Regions from separate parts of the Arthrobacter sp. 05L45_2 genome, predicted to be linked through region 3. Evidence: riboswitches for the same ligand, from Rfam matches in the RefSeq annotation. Region 3 holds a riboswitch; each other region holds the start of a gene.
The links. A riboswitch is a leader RNA that binds a small molecule or an ion and turns the genes downstream of it on or off. The one in region 3 is predicted to bind thiamine pyrophosphate.
Positions count from the first base shown of each region.

Region 1: linked by a shared signal. The riboswitch ahead of thiD (bifunctional hydroxymethylpyrimidine kinase/phosphomethylpyrimidine kinase) and the one ahead of AC1DHD_RS09495 (ECF transporter S component) in region 3 are both predicted to bind thiamine pyrophosphate.
Region 2: linked by a shared signal. The riboswitch ahead of thiO (glycine oxidase ThiO) and the one ahead of AC1DHD_RS09495 (ECF transporter S component) in region 3 are both predicted to bind thiamine pyrophosphate.

Region 1 is NZ_JBFTNO010000063.1:47-3,467, forward strand. It holds partial or broken gene AC1DHD_RS07105 (ribonuclease E/G) at 1-1,608, shown strand, start outside; TPP riboswitch at 1,726-1,823, shown strand; gene thiD (bifunctional hydroxymethylpyrimidine kinase/phosphomethylpyrimidine kinase) at 1,813-3,414, shown strand.
Region 2 is NZ_JBFTNO010000017.1:1,259-4,679, reverse strand. It holds gene thiS (sulfur carrier protein ThiS) at 1-21, opposite strand, end outside; gene thiO (glycine oxidase ThiO) at 18-1,268, opposite strand; TPP riboswitch at 1,259-1,376, opposite strand; gene thiE (thiamine phosphate synthase) at 1,403-2,107, shown strand; gene AC1DHD_RS02695 (ferritin-like fold-containing protein) at 2,108-2,779, opposite strand; gene AC1DHD_RS02690 (RNB domain-containing ribonuclease) at 2,820-3,421, shown strand, end outside.
Region 3 is NZ_JBFTNO010000101.1:1,622-5,042, forward strand. It holds gene AC1DHD_RS09475 (MrpF/PhaF family protein) at 1-40, shown strand, start outside; gene mnhG (monovalent cation/H(+) antiporter subunit G) at 30-425, shown strand; gene AC1DHD_RS09485 (DUF4235 domain-containing protein) at 457-720, opposite strand; gene AC1DHD_RS09490 (heme-degrading domain-containing protein) at 762-1,301, opposite strand; TPP riboswitch at 1,456-1,594, shown strand; gene AC1DHD_RS09495 (ECF transporter S component) at 1,664-2,296, shown strand; gene AC1DHD_RS09500 (ABC transporter ATP-binding protein) at 2,310-3,421, shown strand, end outside.

The DNA.
Region 1 (3,421 bases), on a different contig from region 3:
TTCAACGAGGACTTCTCCAAGCTGATCGTCTCCGGCGAGGAAGCCTGGGACACCATCGAGGCCTACGTCACCTACGTGGCACCGGACCTGGTGGGCCGGCTCGAGAAGTGGACCAAGGACACCGACATCTTCGCCGCCTGGCGCATCGACGAGCAGATCCACAAGGCGCTTGACCGCAAGGTCTTCCTGCCGTCCGGCGGTTCGCTCGTGATCGACCGCACCGAAGCCATGACCGTGGTGGACGTCAACACGGGCAAGTTCACCGGCAGCGGCGGCAACCTCGAGGAAACCGTCACCAAGAACAACCTGGAAGCGGCCGAGGAAGTTGTCCGGCAGCTGCGCCTGCGCGACATCGGCGGCATCATCGTCATCGACTTCATCGACATGGTGCTCGAATCCAACCGGGATCTCGTACTGCGCCGCATGGTGGAGTGCCTGGGCCGGGACCGGACCAAGCACCAGGTCGCCGAGGTGACCTCACTCGGCCTTGTGCAGATGACCCGCAAGCGGATGGGCACCGGGCTCCTGGAAGTCTTCGGCGAGCAGTGCGAAGCGTGTGCCGGCCGGGGCATCGTCACCCACGACGAACCCGTCGAGCACCGCCGCGCCAACACCGTCGCCGCTGAGCACCACGTCCCGCGGACCGAACACCAGCCTGCAGCCCGAAGTGAGCGCAAGCGTCGCCGCGGCAAGGGCGGCCAGGGGAACGGCGAGGCCATGCCGTCCACGCCGGCCGTTGCAGCCCACCCCGAGCCGACGGAAGCGGAACGCCACGCCAAGGCGGAGGCAACCCGCGCGGCACTGGCGAACATCGCCGCCGCCGCGCACGCCGCCCACCTGCACGACGGCGACGCGCATTCCGCGCCGGACGCCGCCACCCGGCAGGCCGCGCTCGATGCCGCGGTAGAGCTCGCTTCGACGGAGGAAGCCGCCGGACGTCCGGCCGCGGTCCTGACCTTCGGCGGCGAACAGGTCGCCCTGCCGTTCGTCGAGCACGCCGAGGAAACCCGGCAACCGGCGCTGACCCTGGACCTGCTGACCGAGGCTTTCGCGAGCCTGGGCGACTCCGAGTCCGGTGCGCAGACGGCGGCGGCCCCTGCGGTCGAGACGGCTGCAGCCGAAACTCCGGCGGCCGGGACCGCCGGCGAGGCCCCAGCGGCGTCGCCCCGTGCCACCCGGGGACGGGGACGGGCCCGCACTGCCCGGATCCAGCCGCCAGGCACCCGCACCCGCGAAGAGCAGGCATCGGCACGCCAGGAGGCCGCCAAGGCCCCGGCCCAACAGGCCCCGGCACGCCAGGAGCCCGCCAAGGCCCCCGCGGCTAAGGCTCCGGCCGCAGCAGCGCCTGCTGCCAAGGCTCCCGTCAACCAGGCCCCTGCGGGTTCGGCAGACGGCACGGCACCCCGCCGGGTCCGCCGTAACCGCAGCGCCAGCCGCGCCCAGGGTGCCGCCAACGAGACGTCCGTGCAGCAGCGCGAGAACGCACCGTCGGTAGCAGCAGTCTCCGTCCACGAGGCCAAGGCGCCGGAACCGGCAACGCCCGCCGCTAAGTCCGCCGCTGCGGAACCGGTCATCCTCGGCGTCGGCGTACCGGCCTCGGAGCTCTAGGCCCGGGAAAACCCCACCGCCCGCGGGTATCGTCCGGGCCCGACGTAACATCACGTCGGGCCCGGACGGTGCCCGCGAGTGCGTTAACGGCCCGGAGCTGCGGGGCGGCTAGGCTGGGGAACTGACACGGGGTGCCGCGCATCGAGCCGGCTGAGATCCAGACCCGTTGAACCTGTCCGGTTAGCACCGGCGAAGGGATGTCTTATGCTTTCAACCACCCCGCAGGTAACCGCGCCCCCGGCGGCCCAGCCGGACCCCTCCCGCCCTGCCCCCATCCTGCATTCGGCGTTCCCGGGCCGGGCGGCAGCCCATACGCGGCCCGCTACCGCCCGGATACCCCGCGTCCTGGCCATCGCCGGGTCCGACCCGTCCGGCGGGGCCGGCATCCAGGCGGACCTGAAGAGCATCGCGGCGAACGGAGGCTACGGGATGGCCGCCGTCACGGCCCTGACCGCCCAAAACACCCGGGGTGTGCGGGCCGTGCACGTGCCCCCGGCCTCCTTCCTCACCGCCCAGCTCGAGGCTGTCAGCGATGACATCACCATCGACGCCGTCAAAATCGGGATGCTCGGCGACGCCGCGGTGATTACCGCCGTCCGGGACTGGCTCGAGAAGGTGCGGCCCGCCGTCGTCGTCCTGGACCCGGTCATGGTGGCAACCAGCGGCGACAGGCTGCTCCGCGAATCCGCGGAGGACGCCCTGAGGTCCCTCCTGCCCCTGGCGCACCTCATCACCCCCAACCTGGCCGAGCTCGCCATCCTGGTCGGAGAACCGACCGCCCGGGACTGGGCCGGGGCGTTGGAACAGGGCAAACGCCTCGCGGCGCAAACCGGGACCACGGTGCTGGTCAAGGGCGGACACCTGCCCGATGGCGGCACCTGTCCGGACGCGCTGGTCAACACCGGGGGAGTGCTCCGCGGGGAGACCGTGGAGGTGCCCGGTGAGCGGATCGCCACCCGCAACAGCCACGGTACGGGCTGTTCCCTGTCCTCGGCGCTGGCCACCGCCCAGGTCCGGTGCCAGGACTGGGAAGCGGCGCTGCGGGAAGTCAAACCGTGGCTTCAGGGGGCGCTGGCGGACGCCGGACGCCTCGAAGTTGGCACCGGCAACGGCCCGGTGCACCACTTCCACCACGTAACCGGCGCCCGGCCGCCGGCTGACGGCGACTTCGCCGAGGGCCTCGACGGGATCGCCACCGGCGGCCTGGACGCTATTTATGGTCTGGACTTCATCCGGGGGCTGGCCAGCGGCGCCCTGCCCGAACACGAGTTCGCCTACTACCTGCGCCAGGACGCCTTGTACCTCAACGGCTATTCACGGGTCCTGGCCCGCGCGGCCGCCCTGGCGCCGTCGGAAGCGGAACAGCTCTTCTGGGCCCGGTCGGCGCAACAGTGCCTCGAGGTCGAATCCGAGCTGCACCGGACCTGGCTGGCCGGACGCGCGGGGGAGGCGCGGCCCGGTCCGGTCACGAAGGCCTACGTGGACCATCTCCTCGCGGCCTCGCTGGGCAGTTACGGCGTCCTCACCGCGGCAGCGCTGCCTTGTTTCTGGCTCTACGCCGAGGTGGGCGCAACCTTGCACAGGCAATACCTCGACGCCGGCGCGCCGGCCGAGCACCCCTACGCGGAGTGGCTTCGCACCTACGCCGACGAGGCCTTCGCCGAGGCTACGCGGCAGGCAATCCGGTACACCGACGCCGCGGCCCGGCGCGGTTTCGAGTCGGAGCGGACCGCCATGACCGAGGCGTTCCGGCAGTCCTGCGACTACGAGGTGGCGTTCTTCGACGCGCCGAGGCTGCACGCCTGACGCGGCC
Region 2 (3,421 bases), on a different contig from region 3:
TCCGTTGAGCCTGATGTTCATGCTGGTGTCCTGTCTTTTGCTGAGAATCTATGGGCCGCGGCCTGGGGGCGGGGAAAGCGGTCGGGGCGGAACCGGGCCCAGCGCGGATCCGGCCGGCCGTCCAGCAACGCCTGGCAGATCGCCGCGGCGGCCGGAGTCAGCAGGACCCCGTGCCGGAAGAACCCGGTGGCGATGATCAGGCCCTCGATGTCAGGGCCATCCCCCGGACCGGCGACCCGCCCGATCAGCGGGGCGTTGTCCGGTGTGCCCGGCCGCGCCCGCGCTGTGGCTTCCAGCAGTTCGAGTTCGGCGACCGCCGGAAGAAGCTGCTGGGCGTCACGCAGGAGCTGGTAGACGCCGCCGGCCGAGACCGCGCTGGCGGTCGAAGGTGCGTCCTCGCGCTGGGTCGCGCCGATCACCACCGTGCCGTCGTCCCGGGGCACGATGTACACCGGGACCCCGCGGACCAGCCCCCGGACCGTGGAGCCCAGCAAGGGACGGAGCCGGGGCGGCACCCGCAGCCTGAGGATGTCACCGTAGACGGGGCGCAGCGGCAGCACCAGCCCCTGCGGCAGGGCCTGCAGATCGGTTGCGCCGAGGCCGTTGGCCACGACCGTTTCGGTGGCGCGGATATCTCCCCCGCCCTCCAGCCGGGCCCCGGCGACGCGGCCGTCATCCCAGAGCAGGGCGGCCGCCCGGCTCGGCACGGCCACGAATTCTGGGTCGGCGGCCAGCAGACGCCCCATCCGTGCCAGCAGCCGCCGCGGGTCCACCTGGTGGTCGGCGGGGATGGCGAAGGCGCAGGAGATGCCGGGGCTCAGGAGGGGCTCCCGGGACCGTGCCTCCCGCACCGTCAGGGGGTCCACGGCCAGGCCGCACGCCAGCTGCACCTCCCGCAGGTCGGTGAGCGCCCGGCGGTCGGCGGCGTCCACGCCGACGGCGAGGGTCGGCGTCGTGCTGTAGCCGGTGCTGCCCGGCTGCGGGCCGCCGTCGGGCAGGCCCCCGGGCGCGCCGTCGGCCAGGCTGGCGGCGAAGGCCGGCCACAGCCTGGAGCCTTCGAGCATCAGGGCCAGGAGGTCTTCCTCCTGGTAGTGCAGTTCGCTGACCGGCGCCAGCATGCCGGCGGCGGCCCAGCTGGCGCCGCTGCCAGGGGCATCATCGATGAGGGCCACAGTCCGGCCGGAGCGGCGCGCTGCCCAGGCGATTCCGTGGCCGATCACTCCCCCGCCGATCACGGCGACGTCGTACGGTACGGCTGGTGGGGTCATGGTTTCCTTCCCTACGCCGGTACTAACCGGATCAGGTCAAGCGGTCGGCTCTGACGCCCTCTCAGCCCGGCGGCCGCGTACGGCCCGCGGGCTCCCGCGGTATGCGCCCAGTTTAGAGGAACTACGCTTGGGATATGAGCCAGGACCTGCACACCACCGCCCGCCTGTATCTGTGCACTGATGCACGGAAAGAGCGCGGGGACTTTGAAGATTTTGTCGACGCTGCCTTTGCCGGCGGGGTGGACATCATCCAGTTGCGGGACAAGTCGCTGGAGGCGGCCGAGGAACTGGAGCTCCTCGGGGTCCTGCACGCCACGGCGCAGCGGCACGGCCGGCTGTGGGCCGTCAATGACCGCGCCGACCTCGCCTCGCTGGCGGGTGCGCCGGTCTTCCACATCGGCCAGAAGGACATTCCGTTCACGGCGGCCCGCGACTTCCTGGGCAAGAACACGGTGATCGGCATGTCCACCCACACGCCGGACCAGGTGGACGCGGCCATCGCCGCCTCCCCGGGCCGGACCGGCTTGGACTACTTCTGCGTGGGGCCGGTCTGGGCGACGCCCACCAAGCCTGGCCGCGCCGCGGTCGGAACGGACCTGGTGCGGTACGCCGCCGCGGCGATTTGGCGGGCCTCGGAAGCCGGCGTCGGCAAGGTCTCCGGAGTGGTGCCGTGGTTCGCGATCGGCGGGATCGATCTGGGCAACGTGGAGCAGGTGGTCGACGCCGGGGCCCGCAGGATTGTGGTGGTCCGGGCGATCACCGAGGCCGCGGACCCGGCGGGCGCAGCGCGCGCCCTGCTCGCCGCGCTCGACGCCGGCGCGGATTCCGACGTCGGCTAGCTAGCCCGCGAGCCCCAGCCCGGACATCCGGCGGGAGTGCCCGGCGGCGAGTTCCGCGGTGAGCTCCCGGGCGAGCTCACCGGCCCGGGCCGGGTCCTCACCGGCCAGCCCGTCGAGGAACGCGTGGTCCACACTGACCCGTTGGGCCTGGGTGAGCGCCTCGCCGAGCAACCGCCGGGCCCACAGGGCCAGCCGGGAGGCCAGCCGCGGGTCATCGGCCAGCGCCGCCTTCAGCCGCTCCCGGAGCACGGCCGTCGCGTCGCCTGCGGACTGGACCTGCTCGATCAGGCCGGCCGTCCCGGCGTCCACATAACCCGAAACCCGCCGGTAAAAGTCGGCGGAGACCGTGTCGATCACGTACGCCTTCATCAGTGACTCGTACCAGTCGGCGGGCCGGGTGCGCTCATGGAAGTGGTCCACCGAGGCCYGGAACGGCTGCATCGCCTCCTCCGCGTCCACGCCGAGTTCGGCCAGTTTCGCGCAGACCAGCTCGAAGTGCTGGAACTCGATGACGGCAAGGCGGCCCAGCACGGACCGGTCGTGCAGGGTGGGCGAATACCGGGCGTCGGAGGAGAGCCGTTCGAACGCCGACAACTCCCCGTAGGCCATAACGCCCAGCAGGTCCCTGCGGAAACGGTTGAAGCGGGCGGGCTCATCCGGGGAGGTGCTCATGCTTCAACACTAGCGGCGGAAATCGGGCTACCCTGATTCCGTGTCTCATCATCGCCTGACTCCGAGCGTCCGACAGCAGCAGAACCAGCTGGCCCAGGCGCTTAACGCGCTGCGCACCGTCCTGGAACTGCCGGGACCGTTCCCGGCCGACGCGCGGCGGGACGCCGAGGCCGCCGTGGCCGGCCATGAGCTGCCCGGCCTGGACCTGACGCACGTGGAGTTCGTAACCATTGATCCGGCGTCCTCCACGGACCTGGACCAGGCCCTGTACATCGACCGCTCCGGTGACGGCTACAAGGTGTTCTACGCGATTGCCGATGTCCCCTCCTTCGTGGCTCCCGGCGGTGCACTCGACGCCGAGACCAGGCGCCGCGGGCAGACGTTCTACACCCCGGACGGCCGGATCCCGCTGCACCCCGAGATCATCAGCGAGGCCGCCGGCAGCCTCCTCGCCGACCAGCTCTGCGCCGCTTTCGTCTGGGAGTTCGACCTCGACGCGGCCGCCGAGGTGTCCTCGGTGCGGGTCCGGCGGGCGCAGGTCCGCAGCCGTGCCAAGCTCAGCTACCACGGTGTGCAGGCGGACCTCGACGCCGGGACCGCCGCGCCCGTGCTGCAGCTGCTCAAGGAGGTGGGCAGCAAACG
Region 3 (3,421 bases):
GTTCGTGGCGGACCGGAGGAAGCAGCCCAATGAATCCTGAGACGAGCTCCGTGGATACCGTGATCGACGCAGTCTCTGCCGTCTTTATGGTGGTGGGGGCGCTCATGTCCCTCGGCGCCGCGATCGGCCTGCTGCGCTTCCCGGACCTGATGAGCCGGATGCACGCCGCCACCAAGCCGCAGGTACTGGGGCTGTTCCTGCTGCTGTGCGCCGTCGGGCTGCAGATGCGCACATGGTGGGTGTGGCCGGTGCTGGTGGTCGCGTGGATCTTCCAGCTGCTCACGGTGCCGGTCTCGGCCCACATGGTGGGCCGGGCCGGCTACCGGACCAAGCACCTGCACCCGGAACTGCTCAGCGCCGACGAGCTCGAAGCCGTGGTGCAGCAGGCGGCCGGGAAACGCGGGTTCACCGACGACGGCGAGTGACGCCGGGCGGTGTGCCCATAGCGGTGTGCCCTTAGACGATGTCCTGGGTCTTGGCGAAGCGGCTGATGGCGCGCTGGGTGCCGCGGTTGGCGAGGACCTGGATGATGGCGCTGACCGAAGCGGAGATCAGCGCGAACGTCAGGGCCTGGCGCAGGGTGGTGGGGACGTCGTCGTCGTGGCCCTTCGGCGGCTTGTTGCCGGTGGTCTTCTCCCACGCGGTGTCGACCAGCTTGGTCCCGACGAAACCGGCGACGAGGCTGATGCCGGTGCCGAGCAACTTGATGAGGATGTTCATGCGTCGTACTCCTTGCGGGCGGAAACAGGGCTCCCCCTAGCCTAGCGTCCCTGCCGTCCGAGGATTTCCGACAGCGCCTCGACCACCAGCTCATGGTCAGCCTTCTGCGGCAGGCCGGATACGGTGACCGTGCCGATCATTCCGGTTCCGCGCAGGTAGATCGGGAAGGAGCCGCCGTGGGCCGCGAATTCCAGCTGGTCGAACCAGGCGTTGTCCTCGATCCGCCGCCCGGACGCCCGCGCCCGCAGCCCCACGAGCAGGGACGGGACCTCGTACCGCACGGCCGTGCGCTGCTTGGCTTTGATCCAGCGGCCGTTGTCAGGGGTGGCGCCCTCCAGCGCCGCGTGGAAGAGCACCTGCTCGCCCTTGGTGATGTCGATGGCGATCGGATGGGAGCGCTCCCGGCCCAGTTCCACCAGGAGCAGCCCCAGGTCCAGGGCGTCGTCCTTGCTGAAGGACCGGAACTGGAGCTCCTCGATTTCGGTGAGGATGCGGCCGATGAGCGCCGCCAGGGAACCCGGCGGCTGGGGCTCCGCGGAATCGGGGTCGAAGTCGGGGGAAGGCGCTGGGGAGTCGGTCAAAGGAATCACCTTCCGTCAGCCGCGGCCGGGGCCCGGCCGCGGCTGCGGCCGATGCTCGCGATCTGAGCAGACTCTACCAAGCAGGCCGATCCCGGTCACCGGCTCGTGCGGGCGATCTGCCGGGTGTAAACTGAGCCAGCCCACAAGGGTGAATTGCATACGACAGGGGAGCGCCGCCGTCGGGCCTCCGGAGCAGTCCGGAACCTTAGGTGGGCGCTGAGAGTGCGGACAGCCGCAGACCCTCGAACCTGATCCGGTTAGTACCGGCGCAAGGGAGTCGAGTTCTCAGGGTGCCCGGCACCCGCGGTGCAAACCGCGGCGCCACCGGAGCACCCTCCCCTCCTGTACCTCAGGAGGAAGACATGACTGATATTTCTGCAAAGCAGACACTGACCACGGGCAAATACACCTGGCGGGTGGTGGACATTGTGGTGGCGGCGTTGATCGCTGTTGCCGGCGGCGTAATTTTCTGGGCCTGGGACCAGGGCGCGAACGTGGTGACCACGCCGCTGAACGCGGTCTACCCGCCACTGACCGGGCTGTACGCCGGCGGGTGGATGATCCCCGCGATTCTGGGCATGCTGGTTATCCGCAAGCCGGGAGCGGCCGTGTTCTGCGAAACCGTAGCCGCCACGGGGGAGCTGATCATGGGCTCGCAGTACGGCGCGTCCGTGCTGTTCTCCGGCTTCCTGCAGGGCCTCGGCGCGGAGCTCATCTTCGCCGCGTTCCTCTACAAGCGGTTCAACCTGCCGGTCTCGCTGCTGGCCGGAGCGGGCGCCGGCCTGTTCTGCGGCCTGAACGACTCCTTCCTGCCCTGGGGCTGGAACATCGCGTACGAGACCGGTGACAAGCTCGCCTACATCATTTTCTGCGCCATCTCCGGGGCCGTGATCGCCGGCGCCCTGGCCTGGATCGCCACCCGCGGCCTGGCCCGGACCGGTGTGCTGGCTTCCTTCGCGTCCCGCAAGGCGGCAACGGAACCCGTGTTCTCCTAGGGCCCGGACACGTATGGGAACCCTCGACGACGTGCGCCCGGCTGCGGTCACCGCCCGCGGCTGGGGCTGGCGGCATGCCGGCCGCACCCGCCCGGCCGTGAGCGGCTTGGACCTGGACATCAGCCCCGGCGAACGCGTGCTGCTCCTGGGGCCGTCCGGCGCGGGAAAATCCACGCTGCTGCACGCCCTGGCGGGGGTGCTCGGCGACAGCGCCGGCGCGGGACCGGCCGCGGACTCCGAGGATTCGGACGAGACCGGCAGCCTGCTGATCGACGGCGCCCCGCCCCGGGCCCGGCGCGGCACGGCGGGCCTGGTCCAGCAGGACCCCGAAACCCAGGTGGTGCTCTCGCGGCTGGGTGACGACGTCGCCTTCGGCGCCGAGAACCTTTCCGTGCCCCCGGCGGAGATCTGGCGGCGGGTCGCGGAGGCGCTCGACGACGTCGGGCTGGCCGGCCTGCCGCTGCAGCACCCGACGTCCGCGCTCTCGGGCGGACAGAAGCAACGCCTGGCGCTCGCCGGGATCCTCGCCATGCGGCCCGGGCTGCTGCTGCTGGACGAACCCACGGCCAACCTCGACCCCGCGGGTGTCCTGGAAGTCCGTGACGCCGTGGCACGGTGCCTGGACCGGACCGGAGCCACGCTGGTGGTGGTGGAGCACCGGGTGGCCGTGTGGAAGGACCTCGTCGACCGGATCGTGGTGCTGCAGCCGGGCTCTGCCACGGAGCCGGCCGTGTTGTTGGACGGCGCCCCGGACCAGGTCCTGGCGCAGGCGAGGGACATGCTCATCGCTGCCGGGGTCTGGGTGCCGGGCCACGTGCCGCCCACCCGTCCCCGCCGGCAACCCGGTGGGGACGGCGTCCAGTCTGGCGGCGTCCCCGCCGGCGGGATCCAGTCCGGCGGCGTCCAGTCCGGGCAGCTGCTCCTGGCCGCCGAAGGCCTCGCCGTGTCCCGCGAGCGGACCCGCCGCTCGGGCCTGCTCCAGGGCTTCAGGGCCATCCCGCCGGCGCCGGTGCAGACCGGCCTCGCGGCCCAGGTCCGGGCTGGAGAGGCCCTGACCATCACCGGCCCGAACGGCTCCGGCAAGTCCACCTTCGCCCTGACCCTGGCCGGCCTGCTGGCCCCGGT